3 linked regions of the Halorientalis litorea genome follow. The main gene of each other region encodes a partner of the protein of the gene in region 2 in a complex. Links are inferred from orthologs where the notes say so. Each region holds a gene or a part of one and is shown on either strand. Other genes may lie near its edges.

Region 1 (2,988 bases), 130 kb from region 2 along the record:
GCGAACCGGACCGAGGTGCTCGACCTCATCGAGGACCGCGGGCAGGTCGAAATCGTCGCGCACTTCCCGGACCAGCGCGACGGGAACACGACCTACCGTGACGTCTCGCTGCTGACCAACGACGACTTCACGAACGTCGGGTCGGCCCGACAGCCCAGTCAACAGCAGCCACAGCCACACGTCTCGGTGAGCCTCACCGACGAGGCGGCACGCAACTACTCCAACGCGATGCAGCAGTTCGGCTTCACCGGACCGGGCGTCGCTAACTGTCCGACACAGTACGCGCGGAACAACCCCGACGACGCCGAGGGGTACTGCCTGTACACGGTCCTCGACGACCGGGTGGTGTACGCCGCCCAGATGAGTCGGGGACTCGCACAGAACATGGAGACGGGTGACTTCGTGCGCGGGCCGACGTTCGTCATGACGACGACGAACATGTCCGAGGCCCAGCAGTTGTCCATCAATCTCAAGGCTGGCGCGCTGACGACGGAACTCGACATCGAGGACCGCGGGACGACGTACTTCCTCCAGCCAGCACTCGCACAGGACTTCAAGTTCTTCTCGCTGGTGACCGGACTGGTCGCGTGGCTCGCGGTCAGCGGCGTGGTGTTCGTCCGCTACGGGAGCCCCCGCGTCGCCGTGCCGATGCTGGCGACGGCCGCCGCGGAGGTGTTCCTGTTGCTCGGGTTCGCGGCGGGCGTCGGGTTGGCGTTGGACCTCAGCCACATCGCCGGGTTCATCGCCGTCATCGGGACGGGGGTGGACGACCTCATCATCATCGCCGACGAGATACTTCAGCAGGGGAAAGTCGCCACGGGCCGAGTGTTCCAGAACCGCTTCCGTAAGGCGTTCTGGGTCATCGGCGCGGCGGCGGCGACGACCATCATCGCGATGAGTCCGCTGACGGTCGTCTCGCTGGGCGACCTGACCGGGTTCGCCATCGTCACCATCGTCGGTGTCCTGCTGGGTGTGCTGGTCACCCGTCCGGCCTACGGCGACGTGCTCCGGTACCTGATGCTCTCCGAGGAAGAACGCAGCCGCGAGGAGTAGCCCAGTTTCCACGCGTTTTCACGCGGAGAAAAATCACCTCTCGTTTTGTATGGATAGCGACCGTCGATAGACCTGCGGGCGTCGAGCACCGGCCGTTTCGAGACGCTCCGCCCCGTTTCACCCCCCATCCGACTCAGAACTCCGCGAGTGACGACTGGGCGGCGGCCGCGAGTACGTCCTCGCTCGTGCCCCACGACCGGCGCGCGCACGCCGGGAGGTCGCCGTGGTCGGCCACGTACGCCCGGAGGAACGCGCGCGTCGTCGGGTCGCTCGGGTAGCCACTGCCCGGGTCGTAGCCGTCCAACCCCGCCGCCATCTCCGCGACGTGCGCGTCCCGTTCGACTTTGGCGACGATGCTCGCCGCGCCGACCAACGCGTGTGCCTCGTCGGCACCGTGTTCGGCCGTCACGGTCACGTCGACGCCAGTCCGTCCCGCGACGCGCCGCCCGAACCGCTCGGCGTCGGTGTCTCCAGCGTCGACGTGGCCCGTGTCGCCGTCGGCGGCGGCGGCGTCGAGTGCCTCGGCGTGGGCCGCGACGGTGAGCGTGTTCATATCCGTCTCCGGGTCGTCGATGCGTGCCGGCGGGATTTCGGCGACGCCGACGGTGATTCGGTCGTCCGCGCGGAGGCGAGCGGCCAACTCCTCGCGCCGGGCGGGCGCGAGGTTTTTCGAGTCGTCTACCCCGTCGGGGAGTACCTCGTGGTCGGCCCGCACCGCGGCGGCGAACATCGACCCCAGCACCGGCCCTTTCCCGGCCTCGTCGACGCCGAATCGCATACCGGTAGCTCACGCCACTCCGACATAAATCCCGTCGGCCGTCCACCGCCCGCCCCGCTCAGTCGTCCAGTTGCGGTTCGTCGACCGTCTCGGTGTCGAGCGTCGGCGCGTCCATGTCGTACTGTCCGATGGCCGGTTCGGCGATGTCTACGTCGAGCCGCTCCCCGTCCGCGTCCGCCTCAGCGTCCGCCGACAGCGCGTCGTCGACCCACTCCCGCCAGTTCCGGTAGCCCCGCTCCGTTTCGTGACACATACTAACACACCACAGTAACAGAAGGCACGTACGGGCCTAAACGTTGGGACGGACGCCACGCCGGTCAGGCGTCGTCCGTTCCCCGGAAGAACTCGGGACGGGCGAACGGTTCGTCCTCACCCGTCACGTCGAGGACGTCGAGGGCCGTCACCTCGGCGGGGACGCCGAACAGTCCCGCGAGGCTCGGTTCGGTGCGGCCGTCGTCGCTACTGACTAGCTCTTTCACGTACAGGCCGCCCTCCCCGTGGACTTCGACGGTGGCCGTGTGGTCGTCGCTCAACTCGCCGTCGATGTCGTACACCTCGCGGGTGCGCGTCACGTCCGCGCGCCGGTGGGTAACTCGCTGTGGGGTGTCTTGATGAATCGTCGCGCCGTCCAGCGCTTCGAGCGCGGCCGCGAACGACTCGGCGTCGACCGGCTCCTCGAACGTCACGTCCATCCGGTAGGTCTTGGTGGCGTCGAGTTCCTTCACCCGCTCGACCATCTCGTGGGTGGCGAGGCGAAGGCCCTCGACCTCGACTTTCCCCTCGGCGAACTCGTTGACCTCGCGTTCGAGTGCCGTGGGGTCCACGTCGCGGGTGCGTGGCTCCTTCACTTCGAGGACGAACGGCCGCCCGGATTCGAGCATGAGCGCGTCCACGTCCTCGCGGCCCGCGCCGTGGAAGACGGCTTCCTCGCCGTCCATCGCCTCGCGGACGGGCGGGGCGGTCAACTGTTCGACGCTCTCGTCGTAGCGGTAGCCCGACCCGCCACAGCCGTCACACGCGGCCCCGCGCTTCCGGCCGGTGCCGCCGCAGTCGTTGCAAGGCCACTTCGTCTGCGGGATGTCACGCTCCAATTTGCGGTAGCGACCGTAGACGAACGCGGAGTTGACCTGCACGCTGAGTTCGTCTGTGGCGAGGTC
Region 2 (3,084 bases):
GTACAGGCCAGTTCCACGAGGTGGTCCTCGGTCCGCGGGTTCGCGATGGGAACGACCACCCGATAGTCGCCGTTGTCCTCCTGTACCGCCGGTTCGACGGTGTCGACCAGCGGGACGTAAGCGCGGCCGACGACACCGCCGAGGAGCCACTCTCGACTGGAGAGTTGCCGGTTGGCTCCCTCGAAGCGGGCCGATTCGAGGCGGTGCTCGGTCGTCTGGAAGTAGTTGACCAGCGTCACCAGCACGACGCCGCCGACGGTGTTGCCGAGCAACACCGGGAGGACGAACTCGACGAGCCCCACACCGACCGCGAGGTCCCCGAGCAGGACCAGATACACCATCTCGGTGAACGAGACGACCGAGTGATACAGCCCGCCGAGCGGTATCGCGAGGAAGGCCAAGTAGATGACGACCAGTCGGGAAATCGTGTCCCGTGCGGCGTACTCGACCCAGACGACGCCGGCGACGATGAGGCCCGCGAAGGCGGCCTTGGCGAACAGCGGCCACCACGCCGTCGCCACGCCCTTCTGTGCGAGCGAGGCCGCCGCCGTGGCCGCACCGGGGTCCAGAACGCCACCGAACACGAGCGCGAGCGCGCCGAGCGCGCCGCCGGTGAAGTTCCCCGCCAACACGAGGGTCCAGTTGCGCAGGAGTGCCGGAATCGAGGCCAACCGCTCCAGCGTGAGTGCCACCGGCGGGAGCGTGTTCTCGGTGTAGAGTTGGTAGCCGCCGATGATGATGTAGATGAACCCGAGCGGATACAGCATGACGCTCAGGACGGTGTCGCCGCCGGTCGACGCCGTCAGCGACGCGTACAGCAGGAAGGTGATGGTAATCGCAAAGCCCGCGGCGAGACCGCTGAAGAACAGTTCGCGGCTCCCGGAAGTTATTTCCTCGTCGGCGGCGGCGATGATGCGCTGGAACACCTCGTCGGTCGAGAACCGGTCGCGGACGACCCGACCGGCCGCCGGGGCACCGCTCCGGGACCGTTCGACCGCCTCCCGGACCGACTCCGCCGGGTCTTTTCCGTCCGGGGACCGGGCGTCACCGTCTCGGTGCTCGGGGTCACTCATCGGGTATCGATGTGCAGATAGGAGTCGTAAGCGTTGTGAAGCCGGTTCGAGCGGCCCGTCACGGATGTCGGGTCAGTCGCTCTGGATGCGCGGGGCGAGCATGTAGGTGACCTGCCCGTTGCCCTCGGCGATGTCGAAGTGCATCTTGACCGGGAACTCCTCGCCCAGTTCCATCTCCACCTCGGCGTTGCTCGGTATGGCCTTGTTCATGTCCTTGAGGTAGTCCAGCGAGAACAGCGAGTGAGCGTCGCCGGCGGTCAGGTCGATGAGGTCGTCGGTCCCCAACTCGAAGTGAACGTCGTCGGTGTCGCCCTCGGCGTCGACGTAGAAGGTCTCGTCGCCCTCGTCGACACCCAGCGCGATGTGGTCGCTGACCATGTCGGCGGCCGTGACGGCCCGGTCGATGTCCTTCCCTTCGAGGACGATGAGGGCGGGCAAGTCTAGGTCGGGGAGGTCTGGTTCCTGCCGAATCGAGTCCGGGTCGATGAGTGCGAGCGTCCCCTCCAGTCCGTCTATCTGGACGTGGAGTTTGCGCGTCTCCTCGTCGAGTTCCAACTGGATGAGCTGTCCCGCGTCGGCCATGCTCGCGAACTCCTCCAACCGGGAGAGGTTGACGCCGATGGTACCCCCGTCCGTCTCGTAGGACTCGAAGGCCGCGGCGTCGAGGCGGAGGTCGACCATCCCCACGTTCGCGGGGTCGACGGCCCGGATTTCGATGCCCTCGTCCGTGAGGTGGATTTTGCACTCGTCCACCAGCACGCTCACGGAGTCGAGCGTCGCCCGGAGCGTCTCCGCACTCACAATCGCGTTGAACATCTTGCCCCCGGCTACGCCCCCATCTGTTAAAAATGCCCGTCCTTCGGCCGCGTGCGCGTGTATGCCGTAGCGCTGTTCCCGGGCCGACAGGTTATATTCCACCATGTCCAAGCGAGCGTATGCGCGAACTCGTCTTCGCACTCGAGTACGAGTCCGGGTGCAACAGGGTGGCCGACACGCTCGCGAGTCACCCGGACGCCCGGATTCGCTCGCTCTCGCTGCACGCCACGGCCGAGAGCCTCTGGCGCGTCGACCACGCGACGGGGACGCCGGACGCGCTCGCCGCTATCGAGGACGCCTTCCTCGACACGGACTACTACGCAGACTGTCTCGCCACCGAGGACTGCAACGCCACCCAGACCACCGAAGTGCTCGACCACACGGACGAGACACTCGTCCTCTACTCCCACTGGGAGCGGACGCCCACCTGCGCGTCCGTACCCCACATCGCACGCGACCACCTCGGCGACGGCGTGCTGTTCGAGACGCGCCACGAGGGGCGACACTACACGTGGCGCGTCATCCACTCCGGTGCGGGCGACGTGGGCGCGTTCTTCGACGCCCTCGAGGCGGCTGTCGGCGACTGCGCCCGGATGGAGATGCTGCGGACGGCGGACACCGCGGCACCCGCGGGCGACACCGACGGCGAACGACGTGGCCTCTCCCCCGAACAGGAGGCCGCGCTCCGGGCCGCCGTCGAACACGGCTACTACGAGTCACCCCGTGCCGTCGATGTCGGTGAACTCGCCGCCCACCTCGACGTCCCGCGGTCGACGCTCACCTATCGCCTGCGGCGGGCCGAAGAGACGTTGGCGAAGCGGTACGTCGCCGACACGCGACTCCCGACGGAACTCGCCCCACAGCTGTGAGCATCGCGTTTGGAATATTCCAACTAACCCTTATTCAGTCGACGGTCCTACGGGCAGGTAGTGACCGACGAGAGAGACGCGACGGACGAGGGTGGCGAGTACCGGGAGGGAACCGCCCAACTCGTCGTCCCCGAGATGGACTGTCCGTCCTGTGCGGGGAAAGTCGACAAGAGCCTCGCGCGTGTCGACGGCGTCGTCGATACCACGCTCCAGCCGACCACCGGCAACGTCTCCGTCACGTACGACGCCGACCGCATCGACGAAGGCGACGTGACCGCCGCCATCGAGGGTGCCGGCTACGACGTCCTCGGGGCCGACGTGTCCGA
Region 3 (2,971 bases), 1.5 Mb from region 2 along the record:
CGCGTCGAGTATCAACACCGCGTCGACCGACTCGTCTCGAACCGGGAGGTGCCGTCCGTCCCCGCGAACCGCGGCCACACCACGGTCGGCCGCCCGGCGGACCATACCGGGTGCCGGGTCGACGACGAGCGACGACGCGATATCGAGGCCGCGGACGCCCTGTCCGGACCCGCCGCCCACGTCGAGGACGCGGGTCACGTCCCGCTCGGCGAGTTCGAGCGCGGGTGCGACCGTAGCGGCGTCGGTCGCTGGCTTGAACCGGTCGTAGACGGTCGCGAAGCGGTCGAACAACCGGACATCGCCGGGAGAGCGGTCGTGTGCCACGGCGGAGGAAGGGGACACGCAGTCGTAAGTGTGTCCCACAGGGTACAAGCCGCAGGCACCGCTGGCTTCGGTATGGAGTTCGCGGTACGCGGGTGGCCGCCGGACGGCCCGACGCTCCGTCTCGACCACGAGCGGTTCAGCTACGCCGGGAAGTTCGTGATGTCGAACACCGGGAAGGCCGTGGTGCTGGACGACGGCGAGGTGGTGGCCGCCGTCTCGTTCAACGAGGACCGGACCGACGCCGACACCCTGTGGCTCCGGTACATCACGGTGCGGGCCGACCGGCGCGGCGAGGGAATCGGCCCGCGACTCGCGCGCTTCGCCACCGCGCGTGCCCACGAGCGGGGGTACGACCGCGTGACGATTGCGGTCAACAACGTCTTCGCCTACGAAGCCCTCTCCCGCGCCGGGTTCGGGTTCACCGGCGAGGAGACCGGCATCGCGGAACTCGTGCTCGAACACCCGAGCGACCGGTCGCCCGAGACGTACCGACGCGGGTTCGAGGCGTTCCGTGACCGCGAGTTGAGCGCGGACGAGCGGGCGTTTCTGGTCCGGAAGTCGGACGCTAGTCCGCCGCCGGTCGTGCCGGTGCCGGAGTGACGGCGGAACCTGTCGGGGGTTTCAAGCCCGGGCCACACTAACGAGACTGCGATGGGAAACGCAGATTTACGCGACCTCGCGGCCATCGAGGACGTGGCTTACGACGATCTTGAGGGGTCGGTCGTCGCGGTGGACGCCCACAACTGGCTGTACCGCTACCTGACGACGACGGTGAAGTTCACGCGGGACTCGGCGTACACCACCGCCGACGGCGAGGAGGTGGCGAACCTCATCGGCGTCGTACAGGGCCTCCCGAAGTTCCTCGAACACGACGTGACGCCCGTGTTCGTCTTCGACGGCGGCGTCACCGACCTGAAGGAAGCCGAAGTCGAGAAACGCCGCGAACAGCGCGAGCAATACGAGAAGGAACTCGAAGCCGCCCGCGAGGAAGGGGACGCGGCGAGGGTGGCGACGCTGGACTCGCGCACCCAGCGGCTGACCGACACCATCATCGAGACGACGCGGGGCCTGCTCGAACGGTTGGACGTGCCGGTGGTCGACGCGCCCGCCGAGGGCGAGGCCCAAGCCGCCCGGATGGCCCGTTCCGGGGTGGTGGACTACGCGGGCACCGAGGACTACGACGCCCTGCTGTTCGGGTCGCCCCTGACGCTCCGAGGCCTCACGGCCAGCGGCGACCCCGAGTGCATGGACCTCGACGCAACGCTCGCGGACCACGGGCTGACGTGGGAGCAACTTGTCGACGTGGGCATCCTCTGTGGCACCGACTTCAACGAGGGCGTCACCGGCATCGGCCCGAAGACGGCAGTGAAGGCAATCACGGAACACGGCGACATCTGGGGCGTATTCGAGGCCCGCGGCGTCGCCGTCGAGAATGCCGACCGGGTGCGTGACCTCTTTTTGAACCCGCCGGTGAACGAGGACGTGACGTTCGACACCGACATCGACCCGGACTTGTCGGCGGCCCGCGAGTACGTCGTCGGGGAGTGGGGCGTCGCGGGCGACGAGGTCGAACGGGGGTTCGAACGCATCGAGGACGCCACCGTGCAGGCGGGTCTCGACCGATGGACGTGAGAGGGCATCGACAATTATTCACCCGTCGCGCGCGAGGATAGAGCCATGAACGCCCTCCATCCTCGCGTTCGCCTCCGCTGGGGACTCGTCGGCCTCCTCGTCGCCCTCGTCCTCGGCGGTATCGTCACCGCCGTCGACCGGTTTCTGCTGACGATATCGCCGTTCCTCGGCGTGGGCGTCGCCGCCGTCGTCCTCCCCGTCGTCGTCGTGTACGTCCTCCTGCTGTACCGCAGTTGGGGGTACGAACTGGAACCCGACGCGCTCGCGCTGGAGCGTGGCGTCGTGACGAAAGTCGACACGGCCGTCCCCTACGTCCGAATCCAGCACGTCGACACGCGGCGTGGCCCGCTCGACCGCCTGCTGGGACTCGGACAGGTCGTCGTCTACACCGCCGGGTCACGGGGCGCGGACGTGACCGTGCCGGGCCTGACGCCCGACCAAGCCCGCGACCTCCGCAATCGACTCCGTGACCTCGCCATCGAGAGCGAACCGGAGGACGCGGTATGAGACTGCACCCGCTGAGTGCCCTCGTGCGCGGCATCCAGCGGGGGCTCGTGGTCGGGAGCGTCGCCTTCTTCCTGACCAGCATGTCGAACTTCCTCGTCCCCGACAGCACCGACACCGTCGGCCTGATTTTCGTCCTCGCTCCCCTCGGCTTCCTCCTCGGCGCGGGGTATCAGGTCGCCTACTACTACCGGTTCGAGTACGACCTCACGCCGGACACGCTCGACATCGCGGCCGGCGTCGTCGGCCGGAAGGAGCGCGAGATTCCCTACCGCCGTGTCCAGAACGTGGACATCACCGAGAGCATCTTCCACCGAATCGTGGGCGTCGCCGTGGTCCGCGTCGAGACGGCCGGCGGGTCCGAGACGGAGGCGACGCTGAACTTCGTCGCGGCCGACGAAGCCCGCCGGGTGCAGTCGGAAATCCGTGACCGGCGGGCCGCCGCACAGGGCGAGACGCGCGCGGCCGACGAACCGGACACGGCGGCCGCGACACCCGAGACGGACGCGGA

Evidence for each region.
Region 1: the proteins of MUG95_RS06445 (region 2) and rnhB are in contact, whole or in part, in a crystal structure (PDB 3P83), measured with the Archaeoglobus fulgidus proteins. The link is inferred for Halorientalis litorea from one-to-one orthologs. Residues at the interface, in WP_010877842.1 of Archaeoglobus fulgidus: Val39, Ala42, Asn43, Val44, Ala45, Met46, Leu125, Asp168, Ser194, Asn218, Tyr219, Pro220, Ile237, Leu238, Ala239, Pro240, Arg241, Ile242, Glu243, Ser244; in WP_010878125.1 of Archaeoglobus fulgidus: Ala74, Ile178, Ala179, Ile183, Arg190, Ser195, Asn196, Leu197, Arg198, Gln199, Lys200, Thr201, Leu202, Asp203, Phe205.
Region 3: the proteins of MUG95_RS06445 (region 2) and fen are in contact, whole or in part, in a crystal structure (PDB 1RXZ), measured with the Archaeoglobus fulgidus proteins. The link is inferred for Halorientalis litorea from one-to-one orthologs. Residues at the interface, in WP_010877842.1 of Archaeoglobus fulgidus: Asn43, Val44, Ala45, Met46, Pro120, Arg121, Pro123, Leu125, Gln151, Met192, Ser194, Asn218, Tyr219, Pro220, Ile237, Leu238, Ala239, Pro240, Arg241, Ile242, Glu243, Ser244; in WP_010877775.1 of Archaeoglobus fulgidus: Lys326, Ser327, Thr328, Gln329, Ala330, Thr331, Leu332, Glu333, Arg334, Trp335, Phe336.

The regions. Positions count from the first base shown.
Region 1 is NZ_CP095482.1:1,068,561-1,071,548, reverse strand. Bases 10-2,844 are described here. They hold rnhB (ribonuclease HII), read right to left. Parts: upstream 1,832-2,844; coding sequence 1,187-1,831; downstream 10-1,186. Other genes in these bases: MUG95_RS05765 (tRNA pseudouridine(54/55) synthase Pus10), read right to left, coding at 2,149-2,844; MUG95_RS05770 (hypothetical protein), read right to left, coding at 1,890-2,084; MUG95_RS05780 (preprotein translocase subunit SecD), read left to right, coding at 10-1,053. Also shown: more of MUG95_RS05780, read left to right, coding at 1-9; more of MUG95_RS05765, read right to left, coding at 2,845-2,988. UniProt on the Methanocaldococcus jannaschii protein: Endonuclease that specifically degrades the RNA of RNA-DNA hybrids.
Region 2 is NZ_CP095482.1:1,200,492-1,203,575, forward strand. What follows is about bases 18-2,948. They hold MUG95_RS06445 (DNA polymerase sliding clamp), read right to left. Parts: upstream 1,890-2,948; coding sequence 1,146-1,889; downstream 18-1,145. Other genes in these bases: MUG95_RS06440 (formate/nitrite transporter family protein), read right to left, coding at 18-1,073; MUG95_RS06450 (helix-turn-helix domain-containing protein), read left to right, coding at 2,009-2,758; MUG95_RS06455 (heavy metal translocating P-type ATPase), read left to right, coding at 2,819-2,948. In the rest of the region: more of MUG95_RS06440, read right to left, coding at 1-17; more of MUG95_RS06455, read left to right, coding at 2,949-3,084.
Region 3 is NZ_CP095482.1:2,745,388-2,748,358, reverse strand. What follows is about bases 148-2,965. They hold fen (flap endonuclease-1), read left to right. Parts: upstream 148-975; coding sequence 976-1,956; downstream 1,957-2,965. Other genes in these bases: MUG95_RS14640 (PH domain-containing protein), read left to right, coding at 2,460-2,965; MUG95_RS14645 (PH domain-containing protein), read left to right, coding at 2,002-2,463; MUG95_RS14655 (GNAT family N-acetyltransferase), read left to right, coding at 397-924; MUG95_RS14660 (class I SAM-dependent methyltransferase), read right to left, coding at 148-324. Also shown: more of MUG95_RS14660, read right to left, coding at 1-147; more of MUG95_RS14640, read left to right, coding at 2,966-2,971. UniProt on the Methanocaldococcus jannaschii protein: Structure-specific nuclease with 5'-flap endonuclease and 5'-3' exonuclease activities involved in DNA replication and repair.